4 regions of the Kitasatospora sp. NPDC097691 genome follow, and region 2 is predicted to be linked to each of the others. Evidence: riboswitches for the same ligand, from Rfam matches in the RefSeq annotation. Region 2 holds a riboswitch; each other region holds the start of a gene.
The links. Region 2 has a riboswitch for cobalamin ahead of ABTY56_RS10530 (FecCD family ABC transporter permease). Riboswitches for the same ligand answer to the same signal wherever they lie in the genome.
Positions count from the first base shown of each region.

Region 1 (6,915 bases), on a different contig from region 2:
GCCGACGAACGACTCCGAGACGCCGATCGACCCCGAGGTGACGCGATGAGGATCCTCGTGATGGCCGCAGGCTCGCACGGTGACGTCGCGCCCTACACCGGGCTCGGGGCGCACCTGCGCGGCGAGGGGCACCACGTCGCGCTCGCCGCTCCGGAGACCTTCCGCGAGTCGGCGGCCGACAGCGGCCTGGAGTTCCGACCGCTCCCGGTCGACCCGCGCGGGGCGCCCGCCGGTTCCAAGGGCGGTCGCCCCGAACTGCTCGCGCGAGCGGCCGCGTTCATCGACCGGCTCGGTGACGCGCTCGCCGACGCGGCTGCGCCCGGTGCCGACCTGCTGCTGCTCAGCACCACCACCGCACCGCTGGGCTGGCACCTCGCGGAAGCGATGGACGTACCGAGTCTCGGTGTCTACCTCCAACCCACCCTGCCGACCGGGGAGTTCCCGCCGGTCGTCGGCGGAGGCCGCTCGCTGGGCAGGTGGGGCAACCGGGCCGCGGGCGCGCTCGGCCAGCGGGTCGTCGACCGCCTGCACACCGGGGCCGCGCGACGGCTGCGGGAGCGGCTGGGCCTCCCGGCGCTCTCCCACGGCGCACGGCGGCGGACAGTGGACCGGGCGAACTGGCCGGTGCTGCACGGGTTCAGTCCCACCCTCGTGCCCCGCCCGGCCGACTGGCGGGCAGGGTTGCGGGTGGTCGGCAACTGGTGGCCGCACGTCGCCGCGGACTACCGGCTTCCGGCCGAGGTCGAGGACTTCCTCCGGGCCGGTCCGCCGCCGGTGTTCATCGGGTTCGGCAGCATGGCGGCGGGGCAGGGCGAGCGGCTGGGCGTCCTCGCGGTGGACGCGCTCCGGCGGGCGGGTGTCCGGGGGGTGCTGCAGGCGGGCTGGGCCGGAATCGCCGGCGAGGGGGACGACGTGCTGAGCGTCGGCGAACTGCCGCACGCCCACCTCTTCCCCCGCATGGCCGCCGTCGTGCACCACGCCGGAGCCGGTACGGCGGCGGCGACCCTCCGAGCCGGGGTCCCGAGCGTTCCGGTCCCGGTGATGGCGGACCAGCCCTTCTGGGCCGACCGGCTCGTCCGGGTCGGCGCTGCCACCGCGCCGGTCCGGTTCGCCGACCTGACCGCCGGCGGGCTGGCGGAGGCCGTACGCCGGGCCGTCGAGGACCGGTCCCTGCGTACACGGGCGGAGGTGGCGGCTCGCGCGATGGCGCGGGAGGACGGTGCGGCGCGGGTCGGGGAGGCGGTGGCGAGGTGGGGGTCGTAGAGGTCGCGTTCGTAGGGGAGCGAGCTGCGGCGGCGCTGACGGACGGGAGAGGGGTGCCATCGGAGTGGTGGGCGGCGACCCCGGTCGGTGACGGGGCGCGGGGAGGTCCACGGCCCCGGATAACGGGTTGGCGGACGGCCCGCGGATCTGGGAAGGTCGCGCGCACCGAGCGCAGGAGGGGCGGATGTACGAGCGGGCAGTGATCCTCAACGAGCTGGCGCAGGGCTTGCGGCCGATGGCGGAAGGGATCGGCTGGTTCGAGGGGCTGGCGGACGAGGACCAGCGCCTCGTGCTGCGGGAGCTCGATCAGTTCTGCCGGCAGGCTCGTGCCGGCACGGACGACGCGTCGGAGGCCGTCCGGCTGGCCGGGCTCAGGCCGACGTACACGCCGTGCGTCCTGGTCACGCGGGGGCCGATCGAGCACCAGCTGGGGAAGGTGGCCGCGTTGACCCCGGCGCACGAGCGGATCAAGGCGTTCCGTCTGCTGGTGCACACCTTGGGTCTCGCCGATGCGCGACGCCGGGAACGGTTCTGCGCCGCGGGGTGCGGGCACGAGTGGCACCACCTGGTGGCTCGTCGTCCCGGCGGGGCGTGATCCGTGGCGGGAGGCGGCCCTGAGCTCTTCCTGGCGGGCCGCCAGGCCAGGGCTCAGGGCCTCAGGGCGATCAGGACCGGCTGGAAGAACCCGTTGTCGGCGGGTTCCCTCCAGGCCGCCCCGGTGAAGCCGGCTTCCTCGGCGTAGCCGCTCGACTGCGCCCGGGTGAGCGCCCAGTAGGTGGAGCGGTGGGCATCGACCCGCCACTGCCCGGCGTCGTCGCGCAGCAGCTGGAACAGCTCCAGGTCGTACCGTTCGCCGTCCTCGTGCCACTGCCAGAGCTGGAAGACGACGGACCTCCGCCCCTCCCGCTCGGTGGTCTGCGGCGGCGTGGAGGACGGCCGGCTGCGGCGCAGTTCGTCGTACGGACGGGTGGTGAGCAGCAGCAGGCCGCCCGGGCGCAGGACACGGCGCATCTCACCGAGCGCGGCCAGGACGTCCCCGGGGGTGAGCAGGTGGGGCAGTGCGTTGTCGGCGCAGACGACGACGTCGAAGCAGCCGTCCGAGAAGGGGAGTTGCCGCATGTCGGCGGTCGCGATGGGGAGGTCGAGCCCGAACCGGGCGGCCTCGACGGCGGCGCGCCCGGCGGCCACCGGGCTGATGTCCGTGCCGGTGACCCGGTGCCCCCGCCCGGCGAGGCCGATCGCCTGGGTGCCGATGCCGCAGGCGCAGTCCAGCACCTCGGCGGCGCGGTCGCCGAGGCGGTCCCGGATCAGAGTGTCCAGCGCGGCGCCCTGGCGGGCGACGGAGGCCTCCCAGTCGGCGTAGAGGAGGTGGTAGCCGGCCGCGAAGGCGTCATAGAAACGCGCGATGGGGGAGCTGGTCATGCCACCATCGTCGCGGAGGAAGTCCGCTGCGGGGTACCGGTTTTCGAAGGCGTCACGGGCCGGGGGGAGAGAAGGGGGACCGGGTGGATCCGGAGCAGCAACGAACGACCGCTCGTCGAGCCCAGCCGGAAGCCCAGCCGGAAGCCGGGCCGGAAGCCGGGCCGGAAGCCGAGCCGGAAGCCGAGCCGGAAGCGGCGCCGGCTGCCGGCCCGGGGGCGTGCCCCGGAGCACGCCCGGAGGAGCAGCCGGTCGAGCTGCCCGAGGGTTCCTGGTGGGACTGGGACGTCTTCTCCTGGCGCCCGGGCGAGTTGCGCCTGGCGGCCGGGTACGACCTGTCCTACCACCACGGCCTGGAGCTGGTCTTCGCCGATCCGCTGTACGTCCGCTGCCCGGCGGCTTTCCAGGACCCGGTGTTCCGGGTGCCCACGTGCGAGGAGCGGCAGGCGGTCGAGCGGCAGTGCGGCGAGTCGCCGGGTGTGCTGGTGGCCTTCGAGGCGGACGGCGGCGGCACGGAGCCGGTGACCGGGGTGATCGCCGCCGGGAGTCTGCGGATGCGGTTTGAGCTGGTGCTTCGGTACGCGCCCGGCGCGGAATCCGGTGGCTGTGCGGAGCCCACGCCGGGATGATGCGTGCATGCGCACCTTCGAAGAGCTGATCGCCGAGGCCGAGACCGTGTCCGTGGACGGCTGGGACTTCTCCTGGCTGGACGGCCGCGCCACCGAGGAGCGCCCTTCCTGGGGCTACCAGCGGCTGCTGTCCGAGCGGCTGGGCACGACGGTGGCGGCCCTGGACATCCAGACCGGCGGTGGCGAGGTGCTGGCCGGTGCCCTGCGGCTCGCCGAGCCGAAGGGATGGCTCCCGCCGGTCCTCGCCGCGACCGAGTCCTGGCCACCGAACATCGCCCGCGCCACGCGGCTCCTGCACCCGCTGGGCGCGGTGGTGGTCGCGGACCAGGACGAGCCCCCGCTGCCGTTCGCCGACGAAGCCTTCGACCTGGTCACCAGCCGGCACCCGGTGCGGGCCTGGTGGACGGAGATCGCCCGGGTGCTGCGGCCCGGGGGCAGCTACTTCGCCCAGCACGTGGGCCCGGCGTCCGTCTTCGAGCTGGTCGAGTACTTCCTCGGGCCGCAGCCGGAGGCGCGCGAGGGCCGTCGTCCCGAGGTCGAGAGCGAGGAGGCCCGCGCCGCCGGGCTGGAGGTGGTCGATCTGCGCTCCGAGCGGCTGCGGATGGAGTTCCGCGACATCGGTGCGGTGGTGTACTTCCTGCGCAAGGTGATCTGGATGGTCCCGGGCTTCACCGTCGACGCCTACCGGGACCGGCTGCGCGAGCTGGACGCCCGGATCCGCTCCGAGGGCCCGTTCGTGGCGCACTCGGCGCGCTTCCTGATCGAGGCGCGCAAGGAGATCGACTGATCCGGCGTCCGCCCTGTGCAGATACGGAAGAGTTGAGGGAGTCCGGAAGGTCCGGCCGGCGGTCCCCGCCGGTGCGGGCACCGTTTCATCCGGGAGACGGCTCGGAATCACCTCTCCGGGGCATTCGCACGACCCGCGTGGCGTTCGGCCCAGTGGGATACCGATGACGCGACGCGTGCTCGGACCCCTGGACTTACTAGGACGTCCAACTATATGGTCGATGGCAGGTCCGCGGTGTCAGGGAAGCCGGTGTGAGTCCGGCACGGTCCCGCCACTGTGACCGGGGAGTTCGTCCTCGCAGGAGACGGCCACTGGCAGCCAGCCGGGAAGGCCCGGGGGCGTGCGTCGATCCGGGAGTCAGGATACCGGCCGCGGGTGATCCGTGTTTTCCACGAGGATGGAGACGACACGCATGACTCCGGGCTGCTCCCGTTCCGCTGCTCCTGGCTGTCCTGTGCCGACGACTGCCGGGGCTCAGGCTCACCTGCTCTGACGGTTCGTCATGCCACCGCCACCGCCACCGTGACGCCGCGGGGCCGCGCCACCGTGCGCCCGCCCGTCGGCGGCGGCCTCCACTCCTCCTCTCCCCGATCCTGTCGAGAGAAGGAACCGATGGTCCGTGAACTGACCCACTTCGTCGGCGGCAAGCCCGTCGCCGGCACCTCTGGCCGCTTCGGCGACGTGTACGACCCCAACACCGGCCGGGTGCAGGCCCGGGTGCCGCTGGCGAGCCGTGCCGAGGCCGAGGCGGTGATCGCCGACGCCGCGCAGGCCCAGCCCGCGTGGGCGGCCCGGAATCCGCAACGCCGCGCCCGGGTGCTGCTGCGCTTCCTGCAGCTGGTCGAGCAGGAGAAGGAGGAGCTGGCCCGGCTGCTCTCCGCCGAGCACGGCAAGACCGTCGCCGACGCCCACGGCGACCTCCAACGCGGCCTGGAGGTCGTGGAGTTCGCCGCCGGCATCCCGCACCTGCTGAAGGGCGAGTTCAGCGACAACGCCGGCACCGGCATCGACGTGTACTCGATGCGCCAGCCGCTCGGCGTCGTCGCCGGCATCACCCCGTTCAACTTCCCCGCGATGATCCCGCTCTGGAAGGCCGCGCCCGCGCTGGCCTGCGGCAACGCCTTCGTCCTCAAGCCCTCCGAGCGGGACCCCTCGGTGCCGCTGCGGCTGGCCGAGCTGTTCCTGGAGGCCGGGCTGCCGCCGGGCGTGCTCAACGTGGTCAACGGCGACAAGGAGGCGGTGGACACCCTGCTGGAGGACCCGCGGGTGCAGGCGCTCGGCTTCGTCGGGTCCACGCCGATCGCGCAGTACGTGTACGCCACGGCCGCCGCGCACGGGAAGCGCGCGCAGTGCTTCGGCGGGGCGAAGAACCACATGATCGTGATGCCGGACGCCGACCTCGACCAGGCGGCCGACGCGCTGGTCGGCGCCGGGTACGGCTCGGCCGGCGAGCGCTGCATGGCGATCTCGGTGGCCGTCCCGGTGGGGGAGGAGACCGCGGACGCCCTGGTGGCGAAGCTGGTCGAGCGGATCGCCGCGCTCAAGGTCGGCCGCTCGGACGACCCTTCGGCCGACTTCGGCCCGCTGGTGGGCCGCGACGCCCTGGAACGCGTCCGCGGCTACCTGGACATCGGGGTCGAGGAGGGCGCCGAACTCGTCGTCGACGGCAGGGACTTCCGCCTGGAGGGGCACGAGGACGGCTACTTCCTCGGCGCCTCGCTGTTCGACCGGGTGACGCCGGACATGCGGATCCACCGGGAGGAGATCTTCGGCCCGGTGCTGACCGTCGTCCGCGCCGCCGACTACGAGGAGGCGCTGCGCCTGCCCAGCGAGCACGAGTCCGGCAACGGCGTCGCCATCTACACCCGGGACGGCGACACCGCCCGGGACTTCGCCCGCCGGGTGAACACCGGCATGGTCGGTGTCAACGTGCCCATCCCGGTGCCGATCGCCTACCACACCTTCGGCGGCTGGAAGCGCTCCGGTTTCGGCGACCTCAACCAGCACGGGCCGGACTCCGTCCGCTTCTACACCCGCACCCGCACCGTCACCTCGCGCTGGCCCTCCGGGGTCAAGGAGGGCGCGAGCTTCACCATGCCGACGATGGGGTGAACGCCGTGCACACGCACCTGACCGACGATCAACTCGCGATCGTCGACACGACCCGGGCCTTCGCCCGCGAACACCTCGCGCCGAACGCCGTCGAGTGGGACCAGACCAAGCACTTCCCCGTGGACGTCCTGCGCAAGGCCGCCGACCTGGGCCTGGCCGGCGTGTACGTCCGCGACGAGTCCGGCGGATCCGGGCTGACCCGAGCCGACGGCGTGCTCGTCTTCGAGGCGCTGGCGACCGGCTGCCCGTCCATCGCCGCCTACCTGTCCATCCACAACATGGTCGCCTGGATGGTCGACCGCTACGGCGACGGCGCCCAGCGCGCCCGCTGGCTGACGGGACTCTGCGCGATGGAGACCCCCGCCAGCTACTGCCTCACCGAGCCGGGCGCGGGCTCGGACGCCGCGGCGCTGACCACCCGGGCCCGCCGGGACGGCGACCACTGGGTGCTGGACGGCGTCAAGCAGTTCATCTCCGGCGCCGGGGCTGCCGAGGTCTACCTGGTGATGGCCCGCACCGGTGGGCCGGGGGCCGACGGGGTCTCCGCGTTCGTCGTCGAGCGGGGCGACCCCGGGGTCTCGTTCGGGCCGAACGAGAAGAAGATGGGGTGGAACGCCCAGCCCACCCGGCAGGTGCGGCTGGACGGTGTCCGGCTGCCCGCCGGCCGCCTCCTGGGAGGCGAGGGCGAGGGCTTCCGGATCGCCA
Region 1 is NZ_JBEORY010000001.1:84,704-91,618, reverse strand. It holds gene ABTY56_RS00380 (glycosyltransferase) at 46-1,263, shown strand; gene ABTY56_RS00375 (DUF5958 family protein) at 1,463-1,858, shown strand; gene ABTY56_RS00370 (class I SAM-dependent methyltransferase) at 1,912-2,685, opposite strand; gene ABTY56_RS00365 (hypothetical protein) at 2,769-3,311, shown strand; gene ABTY56_RS00360 (class I SAM-dependent methyltransferase) at 3,319-4,098, shown strand; cobalamin riboswitch at 4,314-4,486, shown strand; gene ABTY56_RS00355 (CoA-acylating methylmalonate-semialdehyde dehydrogenase) at 4,711-6,210, shown strand; gene ABTY56_RS00350 (acyl-CoA dehydrogenase family protein) at 6,216-6,915, shown strand, end outside.
Region 1: linked by a shared signal. The riboswitch ahead of ABTY56_RS00355 (CoA-acylating methylmalonate-semialdehyde dehydrogenase) and the one ahead of ABTY56_RS10530 (FecCD family ABC transporter permease) in region 2 are both predicted to bind cobalamin.

Region 2 (6,915 bases):
CTCCGTGGACGCGGTGCGTGCCCTGTTCTCCGACTCCTCACGGGCCGCCGCGCTCGCCGACGAGTCCGACCTGCCCCGGCTGCGGGCGGTGCGGACCCGGCTGCGCGGGGTCTTCGAGGCCGCCGCCGAAGGGGACGAGACCCGCGGCGTCGACCTGCTGAACAGCCTGCTGATGGAGTACCCCGTCAGCCCGTTGATCTCCGGGCACGACTACCTGGACGACGCCGGACGGCCCCGCTGGCACCTGCACCTGGCCGACAACTCGCCGACCGCCACCGCGCACTTCAGCGCGGTCGCCTGCATGGGCCTGGCCGTCCACCTGACCGAGCTGGGCGCCGACCGGCTGGGCATCTGCCAGGCCGCGCCCTGCCACAACGCCTACCTGGACACCTCGACCAACCGCTCCCGCCGCTACTGCTCGGACCGCTGCGCGACCCGGGCCAACGTCGCCGCCTACCGGGCCCGCAAGCGCCAGGAGGCGGAGGCCGCACTGGGCTCGGGGGCGTAGCCGCAGCCAGGGGAACGGCCCGCGGGCCGTTCCGGAGGGCTAGACGTCCTCCACCCAGGCACCGAGGCGGCGGGCCAGGCCCGGCACCCGCGCCAGCCGCGGGGCGAGCAGCAGCCGCTGCAGCCGGCGGCCCGGCGCCAGCCAGGCCGGGCGCGGGCTCAGCCGCAGCAGCACCCGGCCGAGCACCAGCTCGTCCGGGACCACGCCGTAGCTGCGGCTGTCGCTGTCCACTGGGTGGTTGTCGGAGAGCAGCCACCAGCCCCCGGTCCGACGCCCGGCGGCCCGCTTCACCACCAGCAGGTCCTGCTGGAAGGGGTGGCGGAAGAGCACCACCGCCCCCGGCCGGATCGGCGCGCCGTAGCGGACCAGCAGCCGGTCGCCCTCGCGCAGGGTCGGGACCATCGACGGGCCCGCCACGTCGACGACCCCGAACGGCAACACGCCGCCCCGGGCCGGGCCCTCCGCTTCCGTGCTCCGTGCCACGACTCCTCCTCCCGCACGCCCGCCCCCAGTCTGCCGTACGGACCGTCACCTCTTCGATGTCCGGATTACCCCGGTTCCGGGTCCGCCTTTTGCCCTAGGCCCACCGCCCGATCGCGAAACCACGAGGACGGAAGGGTAATCTCGGGCGCGGGAAGACGATCTAAGGAAGGACTCCCATGTTCTCTCGTCTGTTTGCACCGCGTGCCACCGCTCACGCCCACTGTGACCTGCCCTGTGGCGTGTACGACCCGGCGCAGGCCCGGATCGAGGCCGAGTCGGTCAAGGCCACCCAGGAGAAGTACCAGGCCAACGAGGACCCGCACTTCCGCGCCCGCGCCGTCATCATCAAGGAGCAGCGCGCCGAGGCCGTCAAGCACCACATCTCGGTGCTGTGGAGCGACTACTTCAAGGCGCCGCACTTCGAGAAGTACCCGCAGCTGCACCAGCTGATCAACGACACCCTGAAGGCCGCCTCGGCCGCCAAGGCGTCCACCGACCCGGCCACCGGCCAGGCCCTGCTGGACCTGATCGCCGAGGTCGACAAGATCTTCTGGGAGACCAAGCAGGCCTGAGCCTGACGCGTCGCCACCCGACCGCCCCCGTCCGCACCGCCGGACGGGGGCGGTCGTGCGTTCACGTCCGACCCGACCCCGGTAAGGGGTGCAGGTGCTGAGTGCCTGTTATGCTGCCAGGGCGTCCGAGGGGGAAGTCCGGTGTGAATCCGGCGCTGACCCGCAACGGTGAGCACGGCCCGTACCAGCGGTGCGGCCGCGCCAGCCCGATCACCCTCGGCCGCTGACTCCCGACGACTCGCCGCGGACTGCGAGGGGGACGGCGCCCGGGCACGCCCCCGGCCGGCGCCCGCCCCGGCGCACCCGCGGCCCGAGGCAAGGCGCACCCGTGAACCGCGCACCCGAGAACCGCGTGGCCGGCGGCCCGCCCGTCCGCCGAATACCCGTGCTCCCGCTCGCCGTCGGCCTCGGCGCCGCCCTGCTGGTCTCGCTGGTGTGCGGGGTCGCGTTCGGCTCCTCCGGGATCGGGCTCCCGCACGTACTGCGGCTGCTGGGCGCCGGACTGACGGGTGGTCGGCTGGACGCCGACGAGGCGGCCGCGTACGCCATCGTCTGGGAGATCCGGCTGCCGCGCACCGTGCTGGCCGCCGTGGTCGGCGCCGGTCTGGCCGCCACCGGGGTCGCCGTCCAGGCGCTGGTGCACAACGCCCTCGCCGACCCCTTCGTCCTCGGCATCTCCTCCGGCGCGGCCGTCGGCGCCAACGCCGTCCTGCTGTTCGGCGCCTTCGCCTCGCTCGGGGTGTGGGCGATCTCCGCCTCCGCCTTCGGCTCCGCACTGCTCGCGATGACGCTGGTCTACCTCGCCGCCCGCACCGCGTACGGGCTCACGCCACTGCGGCTGGTGCTCACCGGCACCGCCCTGTCCTACGGTTTCTCCGCCGCCACCACCCTGATGGTCTTCGCCGCCGACCGCGGCGAAGCCGCCCGGGACGCCATGATGTGGCTGCTCGGCAGCCTCGGCGGCGCCACCTGGGGCTCGGTGCCGATCGCCGCCTGCACCGTCCTGGCCGGCCTCGCCCACCTCGGCTGCGCCGCCGGACGGCTGGACGCGCTCGCCATGGGCGACGAGACCTCCGCCTCGCTCGGCGTGGACCCGGACCGGATGCGCCGCGAACTGTTCGTGGTGACCGCCGCCGTCACCGGCACGCTGGTCGCGGTCAGCGGGGCGATCGGCTTCGTCGGACTGCTGGTGCCGCACCTGGCGCGGATGCTGGTCGGCGCCGCGCACCGCCGGGTGCTGCTGGTCGCCCCGCTCGCCGGGGCCCTGCTGCTGGTCTGGGTCGACATCGCCTCCCGCAGCCTGCTGGCACCCGCCGAACTGCCCGTCGGGGTGTTCACCGCCGTGCTCGGCGTGCCCGCCTTCCTGCTGATGATGCGCCGGCGCGGCCACGCCTTCGGAGGCCGACGGTGACCGACGCGATCCACACCCCCGGCTCGACCGGCTCGACCGCCCCGCCCGATCCGGCGAAGGCCCAGGACCTCGACGTCGACACCGTCTCGGTGGAGCCGGCCGGCACCAGGCTGGTCCACGAGGTGAGCCTGGCGGCCGCCGCCGGGCAGGTGGTCGGCCTGGTCGGGCCGAACGGCAGCGGCAAGTCGACGCTGCTGCGCTGCGTCTACCGGGTGCTCAGGCCGGCCGGCGGCGCCGTCCGGCTCGACGGCGACGACCTGCACGCCCTCTCCGCGCGCGAGACGGCCCGGCGGGTCGCCGCCCTGACCCAGGAGCACTTCGCCGAGTTCGACTTCACGGTGGCCGAGGTGGTCGCCATGGGCCGGCTGCCGCACCGGCGCGGCCTCGGCGGCCCGACCGACGGCGACCGGGAGCGCTGCGCCGAGGTTCTGCGCAAGGTCCGGGCCGGGCACCTCGCCGAACGGGGCTTCCTGAGCCTGTCCGGCGGCGAGAAGCAGCGGGTTCTGTTCGCCCGCGCGCTGGTCCAGGAGCCACGCCTGCTGGTGCTCGACGAACCCACCAACCACCTGGACATCGCCCACCAGTTGGAGGTCCTGGCACTGGCCCGCGAGGCCGGCCCGACGGTGCTCACCGCGCTGCACGACCTCAACCTGGCGGCGAGCCACTGCGACCTGCTGTACGTCCTGCGGGCCGGCCGGATCGTCGCCTCCGGGCCGCCCGGCGAGGTGCTCCGCCCCGCCCTGCTGGCCGAGGTGTTCGGCGTCCGGGCCACGCCGGTCCGGCACCCGGGGACCGGCGCCCTCCAGCTGCTGTTCGACCGCCTCGACCGCTCCCCCGACACCCGGCTCACCGACACCTGAACCACCGGCGCCCGAACCACCGGCGCCCGGACCACCCACCGAAGGAACCACCGTGCGCACCAAGGCCGTTGCCACCGCCGCCCTGCTCGTCCTCGGACTCACTGCCTGCGGCGCGGAGATCGCCCCCCGGGAGGCCGCGACCGGCTCCGCCCACTACCCGGTGACCGTACGGAACTGCGGCGGGGAGCTGACCTTCCCGCAGAAGCCCGCCCGGGTGGTCACCAACGACGTCAACATCACCGAGCTGATGCTCTCCCTCGGCCTCGCCGACCGGATGGCCGGCTACGTCATGCCCGACGACAAGGGCAAGGTCGACCTGGTGCCGTGGAAGGACGGCTACCAGCAGACCGCCTGGCTCTCCAAGAAGGTGCTCACCAAGGAGATCGCCCTGGACGCCAAGGCCGACCTGGTACTCGCCGGGTGGCACTACGGCTTCGACGAGGGCAGCGGAGTCACCCCGCAGGCGTTCAAGGCCCTCGGCATCGACTCGTACGTGCTCAGCGAGTCCTGCCGCAGCGGCAAGGGCACCGAGCGCGGCGTGATGGACCCGCTGGACGCGCTCTACACGGACCTGGCCAACCTCGGCGAGATCTTCGACGTCAGGGACCGCGCCGACCGGTTGATCGCCGACGCCAGGGCCCGGATCGCCGCCGTCCCGCAGCCCGAGCGCCGCCCGTCCGTCTTCCTGTACGACAGCGGACAGGACAAGCCGTACACCGCCGGGAAGTTCGCCGCCGCCAACGAGATCATCGCCAAGGCCGGCGGGACCAACATCATGGGCGACCTCGCCGACACCTGGGTCACCGCCGGCTGGGAGAGCGTGGTGCAGCGCGACCCCGAGGTGATCGTGATCAACGACTACGCGACCCCGGGCGCCGAGGAGAAGCGGAGGTTCCTCAGGTCCTTCCCGCCGCTGGCCGGCGTCTCCGCGATCAGGAACGACCGGATCTTCGTACTGGACTACGTCGACCTGGTGGAGAGCCCGCGCAACCCGGCCGCGATCAGCACCCTGGCCGACTACCTGCGCACCGTGCCGGCCCGCTGACCGCCGGGTTCCCCGGCCGTGACCCCGGCCCCTCCGGTCGGTGTTCCATGCCGTTCCGGTCGGTGTTCCGGGCCCCTCCGGTCGGTGACGCCGGGCGTAGGCTCTAGGTACGAGCCGACGGACCCCGACCGGAGGAGCGAATCATGACCACCATGGCGGCCCCCGCCGCCTTCGACACCCGCGCACTGCGCGAGGGCATCGAACGCTGCGACGCCGACGCCCTCCTGGCGCTCTACGCGGAGGACGCCGAACTGCGCGTGGTCGACCGGAAGACCCAGCCCAGCCACCCCCTGGTGATGCACGGGCTGGAGGAGATCGGCGCCATGCTGAGCGACATCTACGGCCGCGAGATGACCCACAAGCTGGAGCAGGTGGTGGTCCAGGGCGACCACGTGGCCTTCCTGGAGTCCTGCCGCTACCCGGACGGCGTCCGGGTGCTGATGGCCTCGATGGCCGACCTGCGGGACGGGCGGATCGTCGACCAGACCTCCGTCCAGGCCTGGGACGAGACGGGGCCCGCGCAGTAGGCTCGCTGGCATGATCCGCACCGCCGTCGCCACCGACGTTCCCGTCATCCACGCCATGATCCGCGAGCTCGCGGAGTACGAGAAGGCCGCGCACGAGGCCGTGGCCACCGAGGAGCAGCTGAGCGAGGCCCTGTTCGGCGCCGACCCGGCCGTGTTCGGCCTGATCGCCGAGGACGGGACCACCGGCGAGCCGGTGGGCTTCGCGCTCTGGTTCCGCAACTTCTCGACCTGGCGCGGCACCCACGGGATCTACCTGGAGGACCTGTACGTCCGCCCGGAGGCGCGCGGCGGCGGCCACGGCAAGGCGCTGCTGCTGGAGCTCGCCCGGATCGCCGTGGAGCGCGGCTACTCCCGGGTGGAGTGGTCGGTGCTGGACTGGAACCAGCCGTCGATCGACTTCTACAAGTCGATCGGCGCGGTGCCGATGGACGAGTGGACCGTGTACCGGCTGACCGACGAGGCGCTCGCCGCCGCCGGCCGCCGCTGAGCGGACCGACAGAGTCCGGGAAAGGGTCTGCCACCCTGCGTCGCAATGCCTTACCATGAGTAACCCCGAGCCGGGGTGCGACGGTCAGGCAGAGTGATGGCGGATCCGCAACCCGGTGCCTCCTTTGAGGGGCGGCAAGCCGGGGTAACAAGCGGGGTACCAAGCAAGCACAGCGCGTCACCCAGGAGGCAAGGGTGTCCCAGATCGACGGCGATCTCGGTGTTCAGGATTTCGTGGAGGTCCGGCTCCCCGCGGCGGGGGCCTACCTCTCCGTGCTGCGAACAGCGACGGCCGGGTTGGCGGCCCGGTTGGACTTCACCCTCGACGAGATCGAGGACCTGCGGATCGCGGTCGACGAGGCCTGCGCCATCCTGCTGCAGCAGGCGGTGCCCGGCTCCGTACTGTCCTGCGAGTTCCGCCTGGTCGGCGACTCACTGAAGGTGACCGTCGCCGCCCCCACCACCGACGGCAAGGCCCCCGAGCGGGACACCTTCGCCTGGACGGTGCTCTCCGCGCTGGCCGGCGAGGTCGACTCCTCGGTCGGCGAGGACAAGACCGTGTCGATCAGCCTGCACAAGAAGCGCGGCGGGTCCGCAGCCCACTAGCCGGGCAGCCACGCACGTCACGGATGTGCAGCACCGAGCAGCACCGAGCAGCACCGAGCAGCACCCGCGCAAGGGCCGTCCGCCGCACCCCCTCCCGGGGCCGGGCGGACGGCTCCCGGTACCGCCCCCGGGCGGTACGACCAACGAGACGATTCCGGGGCCGCCGGCCCCGGTGCTCCCGGAACGGAACGGGGGAATGGCCGTGAGTGATCTGGACCGTACCGGCCTCGCGACGGCGGGACCTGCCGTACCGACCCAGGCGAGCGTTCCCGGCCTCGCCGCCAACGACGAAGCGCACCCGAAGGACGCCCACCGGATGAGCCACCCGACCGAGCCGACGTCCGAGCCGACGCCCGACTCCGTCCCCCCGCCGGACCCGGCGGACCGGGCGGACGAGACGGCCGAGGCGGAGCTGCA
Region 2 is NZ_JBEORY010000011.1:17,480-24,394, forward strand. It holds gene ABTY56_RS10515 (CGNR zinc finger domain-containing protein) at 1-508, shown strand, start outside; gene sodX (nickel-type superoxide dismutase maturation protease) at 548-910, opposite strand; gene sodN (superoxide dismutase, Ni) at 1,168-1,563, shown strand; cobalamin riboswitch at 1,646-1,797, shown strand; gene ABTY56_RS10530 (FecCD family ABC transporter permease) at 1,892-2,974, shown strand; gene ABTY56_RS10535 (ABC transporter ATP-binding protein) at 3,064-3,834, shown strand; gene ABTY56_RS10540 (ABC transporter substrate-binding protein) at 3,887-4,879, shown strand; gene ABTY56_RS10545 (nuclear transport factor 2 family protein) at 5,023-5,406, shown strand; gene ABTY56_RS10550 (GNAT family N-acetyltransferase) at 5,417-5,893, shown strand; gene ABTY56_RS10555 (ATP-binding protein) at 6,088-6,498, shown strand; gene ABTY56_RS10560 (RNA polymerase sigma factor SigF) at 6,695-6,915, shown strand, end outside.

Region 3 (6,915 bases), on a different contig from region 2:
GGGATCCGGGCGCAGGTGATCGACAAGGACCGTTCGCCGAAATGGAGCCCGGCCACGCTGGGCGCTGTCGAACCCGCCACCGTGGCCCGCTACTTCGCCCCGCTGGGTGAGCGCGAGCTCGGCCTCTCCACCACCACCCCCCTGGAGCGCTGGTGACCCTGACCATCGGATTCGTCGGACTGGGCAAGATGGGTGGCCCGATGGCCGCCAACCTCGTCAAGGCCGGGCACCGGGTGGCCGGCTACGACCTCTCGGCGGACGCCCGTGAGCGGGCGGCGGGGCACGGGATCGCCGTCGCCGCGTCGGCGGAGCAGACGGTGGCAGGAGCCGAGGTGGTCATCACCATGCTGCCGACCGGGCGGCACGTGCTGGACGCCTACGAGGGCCTGACCGCGGCCGCCCGCGGGGCACTGTTCGTGGACTGCTCCACCATCGCCGTCGGGGACGCCCGGGTCGCCGCCGACCTGGCCCGCACCGCGGGGCACCGGGCCGTCGACGCGCCCGTGTCCGGCGGAGTGCCCGGCGCCGAGGCCGCGAGCCTGACCTTCATGGTCGGCGCCGACGAGGCCGACTTCGCCGAGGTCGAGCCGCTGCTGGCCGCGATCGGCCGCAAGGTCGTGCACTGCGGCGCCTCCGGGGCGGGACAGGCCGCGAAGATCTGCAACAACATGATCCTCGGCGTCTCGATGATCGGGGTCAGCGAGGCCTTCGTCCTCGGGGAGAGTCTCGGGCTCAGCCACCAGGCCCTGTTCGAGGTGGCCTCCACCGCCTCCGGGCAGTGCTGGGCGCTCACCAGCAACTGCCCCGTCCCCGGGCCCGTTCCGGCGAGCCCGGCCAACCGGGACTACGCCGCCGGGTTCGCCGCCGCGCTGATGGCCAAGGACCTCGGACTGGCCGCCGGCGCCGCCGAGGCCGCGGGCCTGCCCACCGAACTCGGGCGCAAGGCGGCGCAGTTGTACGCGGACTTCGCGGCCGCCGAGGGCACCGGACTGGACTTCTCGGCGATCATCACCACTCTCAGGAAGGACGGCACGTGACCGGCTACGAGACGATCCTGGTCGCCGCGCCGCCCGCCGCGCCGCCCGCCGCGCCAACTTCGAGCCCACGGTGCGTTTCGGGGCCCCGGACGGCACCGGTGACGGTGACGGAGTCTCACCATGCGGACGCCACACGTGATTTACACCCCCGTCCCGGCGGTTTGCCCCTAAGCTGGCCGTGCAGCTGGTTCGCCCTGTCCGCCAGGCAGGCGCGTCGTAAGAGGGAACCCGGTGGGAATCCGGGACTGCCCCGCAGCGGTGAACCGGAACGACCGCCGTCATACGCACTGGGCCCGGACGGGTCTGGGAAGCGACGGCCAGTAGGTGTCCGCCCCCTCGAAGGGGTGGGCGTGCCGGTGAGTCCGAAGACCTGCCACTGCCCGCCCGCGGACGATCCGCGTGCGGCCATCCGGTGACCTCGTGGGCGGGTCGGCGACCACACCAGGCGGATCAGGCACGCGCCTTCACGGCGGCCGCCGCCCGGTTTCGTCACTCCTTCGCGCCCTCGTCCCGTCCCGGGGATCAGGAATCAGGCTCGCGAAGGAGAGTCCCTTGACAGCGAAGTCCGCAGCCGCGGCAACCCTCGCCACCGTGTACGGCTACCCCCGCCAGGGCCGGGGCCGGGAGCTGAAGAAGGCGATCGAGGGGTACTGGAAGGGCGCGGTCGCCGCCGAGGTGCTGCTGGCCACGGCCGCCGACCTGCGCCGGGGGAACTGGCAGCAGCTCGCCGACTCCGGCATCGAGGAAGTCCCGACCGGTGACTTCTCGCTCTACGACCACATGCTGGACACCACCGTCGCCGTCGGTGCGATCCCCGCCCGGCACCGGGACGCGGTCGAGGCCGACGCGCTGGACGGCTACTTCGCCATGGCGCGCGGTACCCAGGACGTCGCGCCGTTGGAGATGACCAAGTGGTTCGACACCAACTACCACTACCTGGTATCCGAGTTGGGCCCCGACACGGTGTTCGCCGCGAACCCGGCCAAGGCCGTCGGGGAACTGGCCGAGGCGCTGGCACTCGGCCACGAGGCCCGGCCAGTCTTGGTCGGCCCGGTCACCTACCTGCTGCTCGCCAAGCCCGCGCCCGGCGTCGCCGCCGACTTCCAGCCGATCACCCTGCTGGACCGGCTGCTGCCCGTCTACGCACAGCTGCTGGCCGCCCTGAGGGCGGCCGGTGCCACCTGGGTCCAGCTGGACGAGCCCGCCCTCGTCCAGGACCGCACCCCCGCCGAACTGAACGCCGCCGCCCGCGCCTACCGCGACCTCGGAGCCCTCACCGACCGGCCGAAGCTGCTGGTCGCGAGCTACTTCGACCGCCTCGGCGACGCCCTGCCCGTCCTCGCCAAGGCCCCGGTCGACGGCCTGGCGCTGGACTTCACCGGCCCCGCCGCCGGCAACCTGGACGACCTCGCCGCCGCCGGTGGCCTGCCCGGCAAGCGCCTGGTCGCCGGGGTGATCGACGGGCGCAACATCTGGATCAACGACCTGGAGAAGTCGCTCGCCACCCTGGCCACCCTGCTCGGCCTCGCCGACACCGTCGACGTCGCGCCGTCCTGCTCGCTGCTGCACGTCCCGATCGACGCCACCGCCGAACGCGACATCGACCCGCAGATCTCCCGCTGGCTCGCCTTCGCCCGGCAGAAGGCCGCCGAGGCGGCGCTGCTCGCCCGCGGCCTGCGCGAGGGCACCGGCGCGATCACCGCCCAACTCGCCGCCAACCGCGCCGACCTCGCCTCCCGCGCCGACTCCCCGATCACCCGCGACCCGGCCGTACGCGCCCGCACCGCCGCCGTCACCACGGACGACACCCGCCGCTCCCAGCCCTACCCCGTGCGCGCCGAAGCCCAGCGCGCCCGCCTCGCCCTGCCGCTGCTGCCGACCACCACCATCGGCTCCTTCCCCCAGACCACCGAACTGCGCCTCGCCCGCGCCGACCTGACGGCCGGCCGGATCGACGCCGCCGCCTACCGCGAGCGGATGGAGGCCGAGGTCCGCGAGGTCATCGCCTACCAGGAGAAGGCCGGACTGGATGTCCTCGTCCACGGTGAGCCCGAACGCAACGACATGGTCCAGTACTTCGCCGAGCAGCTCACCGGCTACCTCGCCACCCGGCACGGCTGGGTGCAGTCCTACGGCACCCGCTACGTACGGCCCCCGGTCCTCGCCGGGGACATCTCCCGCCCGCACCCGATGACCGTCGACTGGTACGGCTACGCCCAGGGCCTGACCGACCGCCCGGTCAAGGGCATGCTCACCGGCCCGGTCACCATGCTCGCCTGGTCCTTCGTCCGCGACGACCAGCCGCTCGCCGACACCGCCCGTCAGGTCGCCCTCGCCCTGCGCGACGAGGTCACCGACCTGGAGGCCGCCGGCGCGGCCGTCGTCCAGGTCGACGAGCCGGCCCTGCGCGAGACCCTGCCGCTGCGCGCCGCCGACCGCCCGGCCTACCTGGACTGGGCCACCGAGGCCTTCCGCCTCGCCACCTCCGGCGTCCGCGCCGACACCCAGATCCACACCCACATGTGCTACGCCGAGTTCGGCGCGATCATGACCGCGATCGACGACCTCGACGCGGACGTCATCTCCCTGGAGGCCACCCGCTCCCACATGGAGGTCGCCGGCGAACTGGCCGAGGCCGGGTACCCGCGCGAGGTCGGCCCAGGCGTCTGGGACATCCACTCCCCACGCGTCCCGAGCACCGACGAAGCCGTCTCCCTGCTGCGGGCCGGCCTCGCGGCCATCCCGGCCGAGCGGCTGTGGGTCAACCCCGACTGCGGTCTGAAGACCCGCGGCTGGCCCGAGACCCGCGCCTCCCTGGACAGCCTGGTCGCCGCCGCCCGCCGCCTGCGCGAGGAACTCGCCGGCTGACCGCGCGCACGGACGGACTCCCCGGGCCGGGACACGGCCGAGGCCGTCCGCGTCGAAGGTCGTGATCCGCCGTCACGGCACCGCCGTGCCCCGGCCGTCGTCGCTGACGGCCGGGGCGCGGCGGTGAGGGGTTGAGTGCTCACAGGGACGGCGGTGGCCCGCTGACCGCTCACAGGGACGGCGGTGAGCGGTCAGGGGGCCGCGGCCCGCGGTCGACCGCGCCCGGAAAGCGGCCCGGGTCGCCGGACCGGGGACGGCGCCCGCCGTCACCTGCTCGCTGCGGCCCCGGGCTTGTGGGCGACAAAGGTCAACCTGCCTCCCACCCCGATGGTGAGCTTCTCGAAGCCCAGCGTCTGCAACCGCGGCAGGAAGCCCGACGGCTCCACCGGGTTGTAGGTGTCGCCCTCGTGGAAGTGGTGCAACCCGTCGCCGGGCAGGCTGTCCGAGCCCACCAGCACACCGCCGGGGCGCAGCACCCGCAGGACCTCGGCGAGCAGCCTGTCCTGCAGTGCCCGGGTGGGGACGTGGTGCAGCATCGTGAAGCAGGCCACCGAGTCGAAGGTGTCGTCGGCGAAGGTCAACGCGGTGGCGTCGCCGTGGTGGACCTCGACGTTGGTGCCGGCGAAGCGGGCCGCGAGCGCCTCGGCGGCGGGCTGCTCGTACTCGACTGCGACGAGCCGCTCGACGCGGTGCCGCAGCCAGTCGGTGGCGGCGCCGGGGCCCGGGCCGACCTCCAGCATCACCGTGCCCAACTCGGCTCCGGCCGTCACCGTGGGCAGTACCGAGGTCTGCAACTTCTGGGCCCATTCGGGGCTGGTGCACACTCGTGCGTGGTTGGAGTTCATACCTCAGAGGCTAGGAAGGGCACGGCCGGGCCACCAGCGCGTACGCTTCCACATCATGTCGTCAAACGGACAACCTCAGGCCGGCCCGCCGGGCACCGTGGACCAGGTGGCCGCCGCGATCGTGGTGCGCGCCTACGATCTGGCGCCGGGCAGTCGGTTCGGCACCCACCGGCACGACACGCACCAGGTCGTGTGGGCCCGCAACGGCGTGCTGACCGTGTCGACCGAGGACGGCGAGTGGATCCTGCCGCCGACCCGGGCTCTGTGGATCCCGGCCGGCACCGCGCACCAGACCGCCGCCCTGGCCAGTACCGCCATGCGCAGCCTGAACATCACCCGGGGCGCGGGGCTGCCCGGTTGGTCACTGCCCCAGCCGGTTGCGGTGGGTCCGCTGGTCGCCGTCCTGATCGACCACCTGGCGGGCGCCACCCTCGCTCCGGCGCGCCGGGCCCGGGCCCAGGCCGTCCTGATCGACAACCTGGCCCCGGTCGCCGCCCGCTCGATCGAGGTGCTGATGCCCGCCGATCCCCGGGCCCTCGACGTCGCCCACGCCCTGGTCGCCGACCCGGCCGACCCGCGGACCCTCGCCCAGTGGGGACGCCACGTCGGATCCAGCGCCAGGACCTTGGCCCGCGCGTTCGCCGCCGACACCGGCCTCACCTTCGCCCGCTGGCGCACCGCCGTGCGGCTGCGTGCCGCCCTCGGCCACCTCGCCCGGGGGGAGCCCGTCATCAGGGTCGCGGACCGGGTCGGCTACGCGACGCCCAGCGCCTTCGTCGCCGCCTTCGTCCGGGAGACCGGACTCACCCCCGGCAGCTACTTCCACGGCGGCCCACCGGCGGTCTGAGGTCCACCGGGGGGACGCTTTCGGCGACATCTCAGATGCCAGGCCGCCGGCTCGTTCAGTCGGGCTAATGCCAGCTGAATGTCCCATACCTGCTGGTATCTGCCGTTCTATCCTCACGGGGACCGCCCCACGGCTCAGGGAGACCACCGTGTACCGCTCCGCCACCGCCGGCGCCGTCGCCGCAGCTCTGCTGGCACTCAGCGCCTGCTCGTCGAGCAGTTCGAGCAGTTCGAGCAGTTCGAGCAGCTCGTCCGGCCCCTCCGCCTCCGCCTCGGCGACCATCAGCGGCACGGTGACCGTCTTCGCCGCCGCCTCGCTGAAGAACGCCTTCACCCAGCTCGGCACGATGTTCGAGGGCGCGCATCCCGGCACCAAGGTCGTCTTCAACTTCGGCGGCAGCGACACCCTGGCCGCCGGCATCGTCAACGGTGCACCGGCGGACGTGTTCGCCTCCGCCAGCCCGGCCACCATGAAGACCGTCACCGACAAGGGCGACGCGGCCGGAACTCCCACCGTCTTCGTCAGCAACGCGCTGGAGATCGCCGTTCGGCCCGGCAATCCCCAGCACATCACCGGCCTGCAGGGTCTTTCCGACCCTTCGGTGAAGGTGGTGCTCTGCGCCAAGACCGTTCCCTGTGGCGCCGCCGCCCAGACCGCGCTCGCGGCCGGCAACGTCACGGTCACGCCCGTCAGCTACGAACAGGACGTCACCGCCACGCTCACCAAGGTCGAGCTCGGGGAGGCCGACGCCGGGCTCGTCTACCAGACCGACGTCAAGAGCGCGGGCAACAAGGTCGACGGCGTCAACTTCCCCGAAGCGGCCTGCGCGATCAACAGGTACCCGATCGCCACGCTCACCCACGCCCCGAACGCGGCCGGCGCCTCCGCGTTCGTCGCACTCGTCGAATCGCCCGACGGGCAGAAGGTCCTCGCCGACGCCGGCTTCCTGAGCCCGTCGGCCTCCCCGTCCGCCCCGCCGTCGACGTGCCCGTCCACGTCGGCTTCGGCCTCGGCCGGCGGTTCTGCTCCCCCCTCGCCGACCTCGTCCTGAGGGGCCGTCGCACACGTGACGGGGGGCCCGGGGGAGACATCCGGCTCCCGGGCCGTGCGCAGTACTCGGCCCCGTCCCGGGCTCGGCCGGTTTCGCGCCACCGACCGCCACCGACCGCGACCGGCCGCCACCCCGCCACCGACGCGCCACCGACCCCGACGAGGCTTCCGTTTCCGCCGACCGGCGTGGCTGTCGGGAAGGATCCGCGGCCACGCCCTCACAGCCGCGGCGCGGGGGCGGTGCGGGCGGCGTAACGGTCCCGAAGCG
Region 3 is NZ_JBEORY010000001.1:76,429-83,343, reverse strand. It holds gene ABTY56_RS00345 (enoyl-CoA hydratase/isomerase family protein) at 1-156, shown strand, start outside; gene mmsB (3-hydroxyisobutyrate dehydrogenase) at 153-1,037, shown strand; cobalamin riboswitch at 1,205-1,429, shown strand; gene metE (5-methyltetrahydropteroyltriglutamate--homocysteine S-methyltransferase) at 1,590-3,905, shown strand; gene ABTY56_RS00330 (class I SAM-dependent methyltransferase) at 4,172-4,750, opposite strand; gene ABTY56_RS00325 (AraC family transcriptional regulator) at 4,806-5,597, shown strand; gene modA (molybdate ABC transporter substrate-binding protein) at 5,665-6,648, shown strand.
Region 3: linked by a shared signal. The riboswitch ahead of metE (5-methyltetrahydropteroyltriglutamate--homocysteine S-methyltransferase) and the one ahead of ABTY56_RS10530 (FecCD family ABC transporter permease) in region 2 are both predicted to bind cobalamin.

Region 4 (6,915 bases), on a different contig from region 2:
AAGATCTGGAGGTTGACCACGTCGGGGCGGGCGGCGGCGAGGCGTTCGGCGCTGCCGAACGGGGAGACCCGGTCGTCCGGACTGTGCAGGAGCAGGGTGGGGACGCGCAGGTCGGTGCCCTCGGCGATGCGGGAGAAGTCGGCGAGGTCGACCCCGGTGCGGCCCCGGGCGGCGAGGACGCCGAGTTCGGCGGCGGCGCCGCGGAAGCCGAGCCGTTCGGCGTCGCGGCGGGCGGTGGCCGGCAGGTCGAGGACCGGCGAGTCGAGGATCAGGCCGCTGATGGCGTGGGCCCAGGCCGAGCGGGCCGCCGTCTGCAGGACCATCGTGGCGCCGACCGACCAGCCGTAGAGGATCACCCGGCTCGCGCCGTTGTCGAGCGCCAGCCGTACCGCCGCCTCGACGTCCCGCCACTCGGTCTCGCCGAAGTGGCTGTACCCGTCCGGGGAGGCCGGGGCGCCCTCGTCGCCGCGGTAGGTGACGGCGAGGACGGGCAGGCCGAAGCGGTCGAGGACGGGCAGCACCGGAAGGGTCTGCTGGCGGTCGGTCTCGGGGCCGTGGACGAGGATCACCCAGGTGCCGCGCTTGCCGTCGAGGTGCCAGGCGGGGAGCGCACCGAGTTCCCCGTCGACGGAGGTGTCGGTGTGGGCGAGGCCGAGTGCCCGGGTGGGGTCGCCCAGGTGGACGCGGGGGGTGAAGCGGACCTCGGTGCCGGGGGTGAGCGTGCCCTGGTCGGCACGGACCAGCCGGCGGGTGACGCCCTGCTCGTCGCTGTGCAGGACGTCCTCGACGACGGCGTGGCCGTTGTCGCCCCACTCGACCGCCCAGCGGCCGGGACGCAGGCTCTCGGGGCCGCGGGTGAAGGTGACCCGCCCCGCGCCGAGGCTCCGGACCACGACCGGCCCGGCCTCCCGGACGGCGGTCACCGGGCGGACCATTCGCTCGGAAGCCCGACGGCCGATCACCAGGACGACGGCCCCGGTTCCGACGGCGGCGGCCGCCACGACGGCAGCGGTTCCCCAGCGCATATCGTTCCCCGCTCTGTTGGTCTCGGACCGGACGGTGTTCGTACACCAGTCCACCGGCGCCCCGCCCACCCGGCCACCGGACTGACCCGTCCGGGTCACGGCCCCCGGATCCGCTGTCGGAGGATCGACTGCCTCTCCTGCTACGAGTTCGGCCCGGTGGCGCTCGCGGTGGCGAGGAGGTGCCAGAAGCGGGGGGTGAGGGAGTCGGTGGCCGGGGGTGGGGCGGTGCGGGCGGTGGCGCCCCAATGGGTGGGGACGTGGTGTTCCTGGTGGAGGGCGGCGAGGGCCTCGGCGAGGGTGTCGGCGGGGGCGGGGACGATGCGGGCGAGGGCGCGGAGGTGGGGCTGCCAGCGGCCGGTGACGCACTGGCGGAGGAGGTGGTCGAGGGCCTCCCGGCGGCCGGTGGCCTCGACGAGTTCGGGCAGGTCGAGGCCGAGGACCTCGGCGAGGGCGCGGGTCTGCTCCTCGTCGCCGTCCCAGCGGTCGGTCAGTTCGGCCTGCCGGTAGGAGTCGAGGGTGGTGCCGGTGCGCTCGGCGACGGCCGCCTGGCCGAGTTCGCGGGCGACGCGGTGGTCGCGCAGCCGGACCGGGCGGGGGTCCATCAGCTGGGCGGCGGGGCACCAGAGGGCGCGGGCGAGGGCGATGAACTCCGGTTCGCTGGGCCGGAGCTCGCCGTCCTCCCAGGCGAGGACGTGGGCGGGCAGCAGCCGCACGCCGTGTGCGGCCAGGCCCTCGGCGACCTGCTCGGGGGTGAGGCCGAGGGCGGCCCGGTGGGCGCGGGCGGCCGCGGGTGAGAACGGCACCGGCGGCGGGGCGGCGGGGGGCTTTCTGCGACGCATGCCACCGAACGCTAGGCGCGGACCACGGCGCGGCCCCAGCAACCGAACCCACGAAGCGGCCGACCGGGGGGCGGTGCCGCGCTGGGCGATCCCACAGCTCGTCGGCCGGTGTCCCGTGTGACCAACCCCTCCGTGACCTCGGTTGACTCCCGGTTCGGCCGCGTGATGGGATCCTGGGGCCAATCGGAGGCATGGAGAGGAAGCCGGTGCGAGTCCGGCGCGGTCCCGCCACTGTCACCGGGGAGCACGCCCGGATTCTCGCCACGGCGGGCCGTCAGAAGCCGCTGGAAGGCCCCGGGGGTGCGTCCGACCCGGAAGCCAGGAGACTCTCGCCCCCGCTACGTCGATCCAGGGCGCGGACCCTGAGTGAGGACACGCACGCGATGCAGGCTGCCCCGCCCGGCCGGACCCCGAGCTGCCTTCCGCCGAGTTGTCTCCCGGTGAGTTGCCGCCCGGTGGGTTGCCTTCCGGCGTGCGGCCGGTGACCGTCCGTCCTGCCGCCGACCGCCCCTGGGGCCGAGCCGCCGCGTTCGCGGTGGGCGCCGTGGCGGGCTACGCCGCCGACGCCCGCTTCGCGGACCCGCGCCGGGGCCACCCGGTGGCCGTCTTCGGCAGCGCCGCCACCCGGCTGGAGCGGCGGCTGTGGCGCGACGACCGTACGGCCGGGGCCGGGTACACGGCGCTGTGCGTGGGCGCGGTCGCGGCGGGCGCGCTCGCCCTGGACCGTACCGTCGGCCGGCGCCCGCTGGGCCGGGCCGCGCTGGCGGCGGCCGCGACCTGGACCGTGCTCGGCGGCACCTCGCTGACCCGGGAGGCCCGCACCATCGGCCGCTCGCTGCGGCACGGCGACCTGCGGGCCGCGCGGGAGCGGCTGCCGCACCTGTGCGGGCGGGACCCGAGCGGGCTGGACGAGCAGCAGATCGCCCGCGCGGTGGTCGAGTCGGTGGCCGAGAACACCGCCGACGCCGTGGTGAACGCGCTCGCCTGGGGCGCCCTGGCGGGCACGCCCGGGCTGCTGGCCTTCCGCGCGGTGAACACCCTGGACGCCATGGTGGGCCACCGCTCGCCGCGCTACGCCCGGTTCGGCTGGGCCTCGGCCCGGCTGGACGACCTGGCGGGCTGGCCCGGCGCCCGGCTGACGGCCCTGCTGACGGTGGCCGCCGCCCCGCAGCCGCGGACGGCCTGGCGGGTCTGGCGGCGCGACGGCTCCTCGCACCCGAGCCCGAACGCCGGTCAGGCGGAGTCGGCGTTCGCCGGCGCGGTGGGCGTACGGCTGGGCGGGACGCTGCAGTACGGCGAGCGCGTCGAGCACCGGCCGGTGCTGGGCGCGGAGCTGCGGCCGGTGACGGTGGACGACATCGAACGGGCCTGCACGCTCTCCCAGCGGGTGGGCGCGCTGGCTCTGGGTACGACGGTCGCGGGGCACGTCCTGCTGCGCGCGCTCCGCGGGAAGAGGGGAAGGGCATGACGAACGCGCTGCTGGTCGCCGGGACGACCTCGGACGCGGGCAAGAGCGTGGTCACGGCCGGCATCTGCCGCTGGCTGGCCCGCCAGGGCGTGCGGGTCGCGCCGTTCAAGGCACAGAACATGTCGTTGAACTCCTTCGTCACCGCCGACGGCGCCGAGATCGGACGCGCCCAGGCGATGCAGGCGCAGGCCGCCCGGGTGGAGCCGGAGGCGGCGATGAACCCGGTGCTGCTGAAGCCCGGCGCGGACGGCCGCAGCCAGGTGGTGCTGCTGGGCAAGCCGGTCGCCGAGGTGGGCGCGCTGGACTACCGCGAGCGCAAGCCCGTCCTGCTGGAGCGCGCCCTGGAGTGCCTGGCCGATCTGCGCCGCCGCTACGAGGTGGTCGTCTGCGAGGGCGCAGGATCGCCCGCCGAGATCAACCTGCGTGACCGCGACATCGCCAACATGGGCCTGGCCACGGCCGCCGGGCTGCCGGTGGTGGTGGTCGGGGACATCGACCGGGGCGGCGTGTTCGCGGCGATGTACGGGACGCTGGCGCTGCTGTCGGCGGAGGACCAGCGGCACGTGGCGGGCTGGTTCGTCAACAAGTTCCGCGGCGACGCGCGGCTCCTCGCGCCCGGGCTGGAGATGCTGCACGAGCTGACCGGCCGTCCGGTGCTGGGCACCCTGCCGATGCTGCCCGGGCTGTGGCTGGACGCCGAGGACTCGCTGGACCTGTCGACCGTGGTGGACCGGGTCGACGGGCGCGGGCCGCTCGGGGCGGACGTGCTGCGGGTGGCCGTGGTGCGCTTCCCCCGGCTGTCCAACTTCACCGACGTGGACGCGCTGGCGCAGGAGCCCGGCGTCCTGGTGCGCTGGGCCACCAGGCCGGAGGAGCTGGCCGACGCCGACCTGGTGGTGCTGCCCGGCACCCGGGCCACCGTGGCGGACCTCGCCTGGCTGCGCGAGCGCGGCCTGGAGCCGGCGCTGAAGGCGCGGGCGGCGGCCGGGCTGCCGATCCTCGGGGTGTGCGGCGGCTACCAGATGCTGGCGCGCGGGATCGTCGACGAGGTGGAGTCCAAGGCGGGCGCCGTCGACGGGCTCGGCCTGCTGCCGACGCAGGTGCGCTTCGGCGTCGAGAAGGTGCTGGCGCGGCCGGTCGGCGAGGCGTACGGGCAGCGGGTCGTGGGCTACGAGATCCACCACGGGGTGGTGACCGTGGAGGGCGGCGAAGCGTTCGTCTCCGATGGCCAGGGGCGGAGCCTGGACGGGTGCCGGGTGGGACCGGTCTGGGGCACCACCTGGCACGGCGCGCTGGAGAACGACGGCTTCCGCCGCGAACTCCTGCGCGAGGTCGCCGACCTGGCCGGGCGGGCGTTCGTGCCGGCGCCGGACATCTCGTTCGCCGAGGCGCGCGAGGCCCGGCTGGACCGGCTGGGCGACCTGATCGAGGAACACGCGGACACCGACGCGCTGTGGAAGCTGATCGAGGGCGGGGTGCCGGCGGCCGGATCGCTGCCGTTCCTGGCGCCCGGGGCACCTGGGAGTGACGCATGACTGACGTCCGCTATCCGTTCACCGCGATCGTCGGCATGGCCGACCTGCGGCTCGGGCTGCTGCTGAACGCGGTCTCCCCGGCCGTGGGCGGCGTGCTGGTGCGCGGCGAGAAGGGCACCGCGAAGTCGACCATGGTGCGCGCGCTGGCCGGCCTGCTGCCGTCCATCGCCGCCGTGGACGGCTGCCGCTTCTCCTGCGACCCGGCCGCGCCCGACCCGCAGTGCCCGGACGGGCCGCACTCCGCCACCGGGAGCCACGAACGGCCTTCCCAGCTGGTCGAGTTGCCGGTCGGCGTGGCCGAGGACCGGATCGTCGGCTCGCTCGACCTGGAGCGCGCGCTGGCCGAGGGCGTCAAGGCCTACGAGCCGGGGCTGCTCGCCAAGGCTCACCGCGGCGTGCTCTACATCGACGAGGTGAACCTGCTCCAGGACCACGTGGTGGACCTGCTGCTGGACGCCGCCGCGATGGGCCGCTCGTACGTCGAGCGCGAGGGCGTGTCGGTGCGGCACGCGGCCCGCTTCCTGCTGGTCGGCACGATGAACCCGGAGGAGGGCGAGCTGCGGCCGCAGCTGCTCGACCGGTTCGGTCTGACCGTCGAGATCGCCGCCACCCGGGACCCGGCCGAGCGGGCCGAGGTGGTCCGGCGCCGGCTCGCGTACGACGCGGACCCGGCCGGCTTCGCCACGCGGTTCGCCGAGGAGGAGCGAGAGCTCGCCGAACGCATCACCGCCGCCCGGGAGTTGCTCCCCAAGGTCGAGCTCACCGATGTGGCGCTTCGTCAGATCACCGCCGTGTGCGCCGCGTTCGAGGTCGACGGCCTGCGCGCCGACATCGTGATGGCCCGCACGGCCGTCGCGCTGGCCGCCTGGGACGGTCGCACCGAGGTACTGGAGGAGGACGTCCGCATGGCCGCCCGGCTGGCGCTGCCGCACCGGCGTCGCCGCAACCCCTTCGACGCTCCGGGACTGGACGAGGAGCAGCTGGAGCGGACGTTGGAGGAGCACTCCCAGGGCGACGACGACCCGGAGCCCGAGGGTGACGGCCCGGGCCCGGGGGGCGGCCCCGAGGGCGGTCCCGACGGTGGCGGCCCGGACGGCGGCGGGGCGCCCGAGCCGTCCGCCGACGGTGCGCCGGAGGCGCCCGCGACGGACGGAGCGGACGGCTCCGACGGACCGGAGCAGCCGCAGCAGCCCGTCCCGGCCCAACACCCCTCCCCCGCCCGGGAGTCGGCGCCGGCGGCGGCCGGGGACCCGTACCGGACCAAGCTGTTCACCGTCCGCGGCACCGGCCACGGCGCCCAGGGCCGCCGCTCCCCCGCCGAGACCACCGGCGGCCACACCATCCGCGCCCGCCGTCCGCAGGGCGCGCTCGGCCGGCTTCACCTGACCGCGACCCTGCAGGCCGCCGCGCCGCACCAGGTGGCGCGCGGGCGCAGCGGCCGGGCACTGGTGGTGCAGAAGGACGACTTCCGCGAACAGGTGCGCCAGGGGCGGGAGTCCAACCTGGTGCTGTTCGTGGTCGACGCCTCGGGATCGATGGCCGCCCGGCAGCGGATGACCGCCGTCAAGGGCGCCGTGCTGTCCCTGCTGATGGACGCCTACCAGCGGCGCGACAAGATCGGCATGATCACCTTCCGCGGCGCCGGCGCCGAGCTGGCGCTGCCGCCCACCTCCTCCGTGGAGGTCGGCGCGGCCCGGCTGGAGTCGCTGCCCACCGGCGGGCGGACCCCGCTGGCCGAGGGCCTGCTGCGGGCCCACGAGGTGCTGCGGGTCGAGCGGCTGCGCGACCCGAGCCGCCGCCCGCTGCTGGTCGTGGTGACCGACGGCCGGGCCACCGGCGGGCGCGACGCGCTCGCCCGCTCGCACCGCGCGGCCGCGCTGTTCGCGGCGCAGGGCACGGCGAGCGTGGTGCTGGACTGCGAGTCCGGCCCGGTCCGGCTGGGCCTGGCCCGCACCCTGGCCGGGCAGCTCGGCGGCGCCGCCGTCAGCCTGGACGAGCTGCGCGCCGAGGGCGTGGCCTCGCTCGTCCGCGAGAACCGTCCCACGACC
Region 4 is NZ_JBEORY010000053.1:5,088-12,002, reverse strand. It holds gene ABTY56_RS29080 (alpha/beta hydrolase) at 1-1,025, opposite strand, end outside; gene ABTY56_RS29075 (helix-turn-helix domain-containing protein) at 1,166-1,864, opposite strand; cobalamin riboswitch at 2,062-2,192, shown strand; gene ABTY56_RS29070 (cobalamin biosynthesis protein) at 2,346-3,332, shown strand; gene ABTY56_RS29065 (cobyric acid synthase) at 3,329-4,867, shown strand; gene ABTY56_RS29060 (putative cobaltochelatase) at 4,864-6,915, shown strand, end outside.
Region 4: linked by a shared signal. The riboswitch ahead of ABTY56_RS29070 (cobalamin biosynthesis protein) and the one ahead of ABTY56_RS10530 (FecCD family ABC transporter permease) in region 2 are both predicted to bind cobalamin.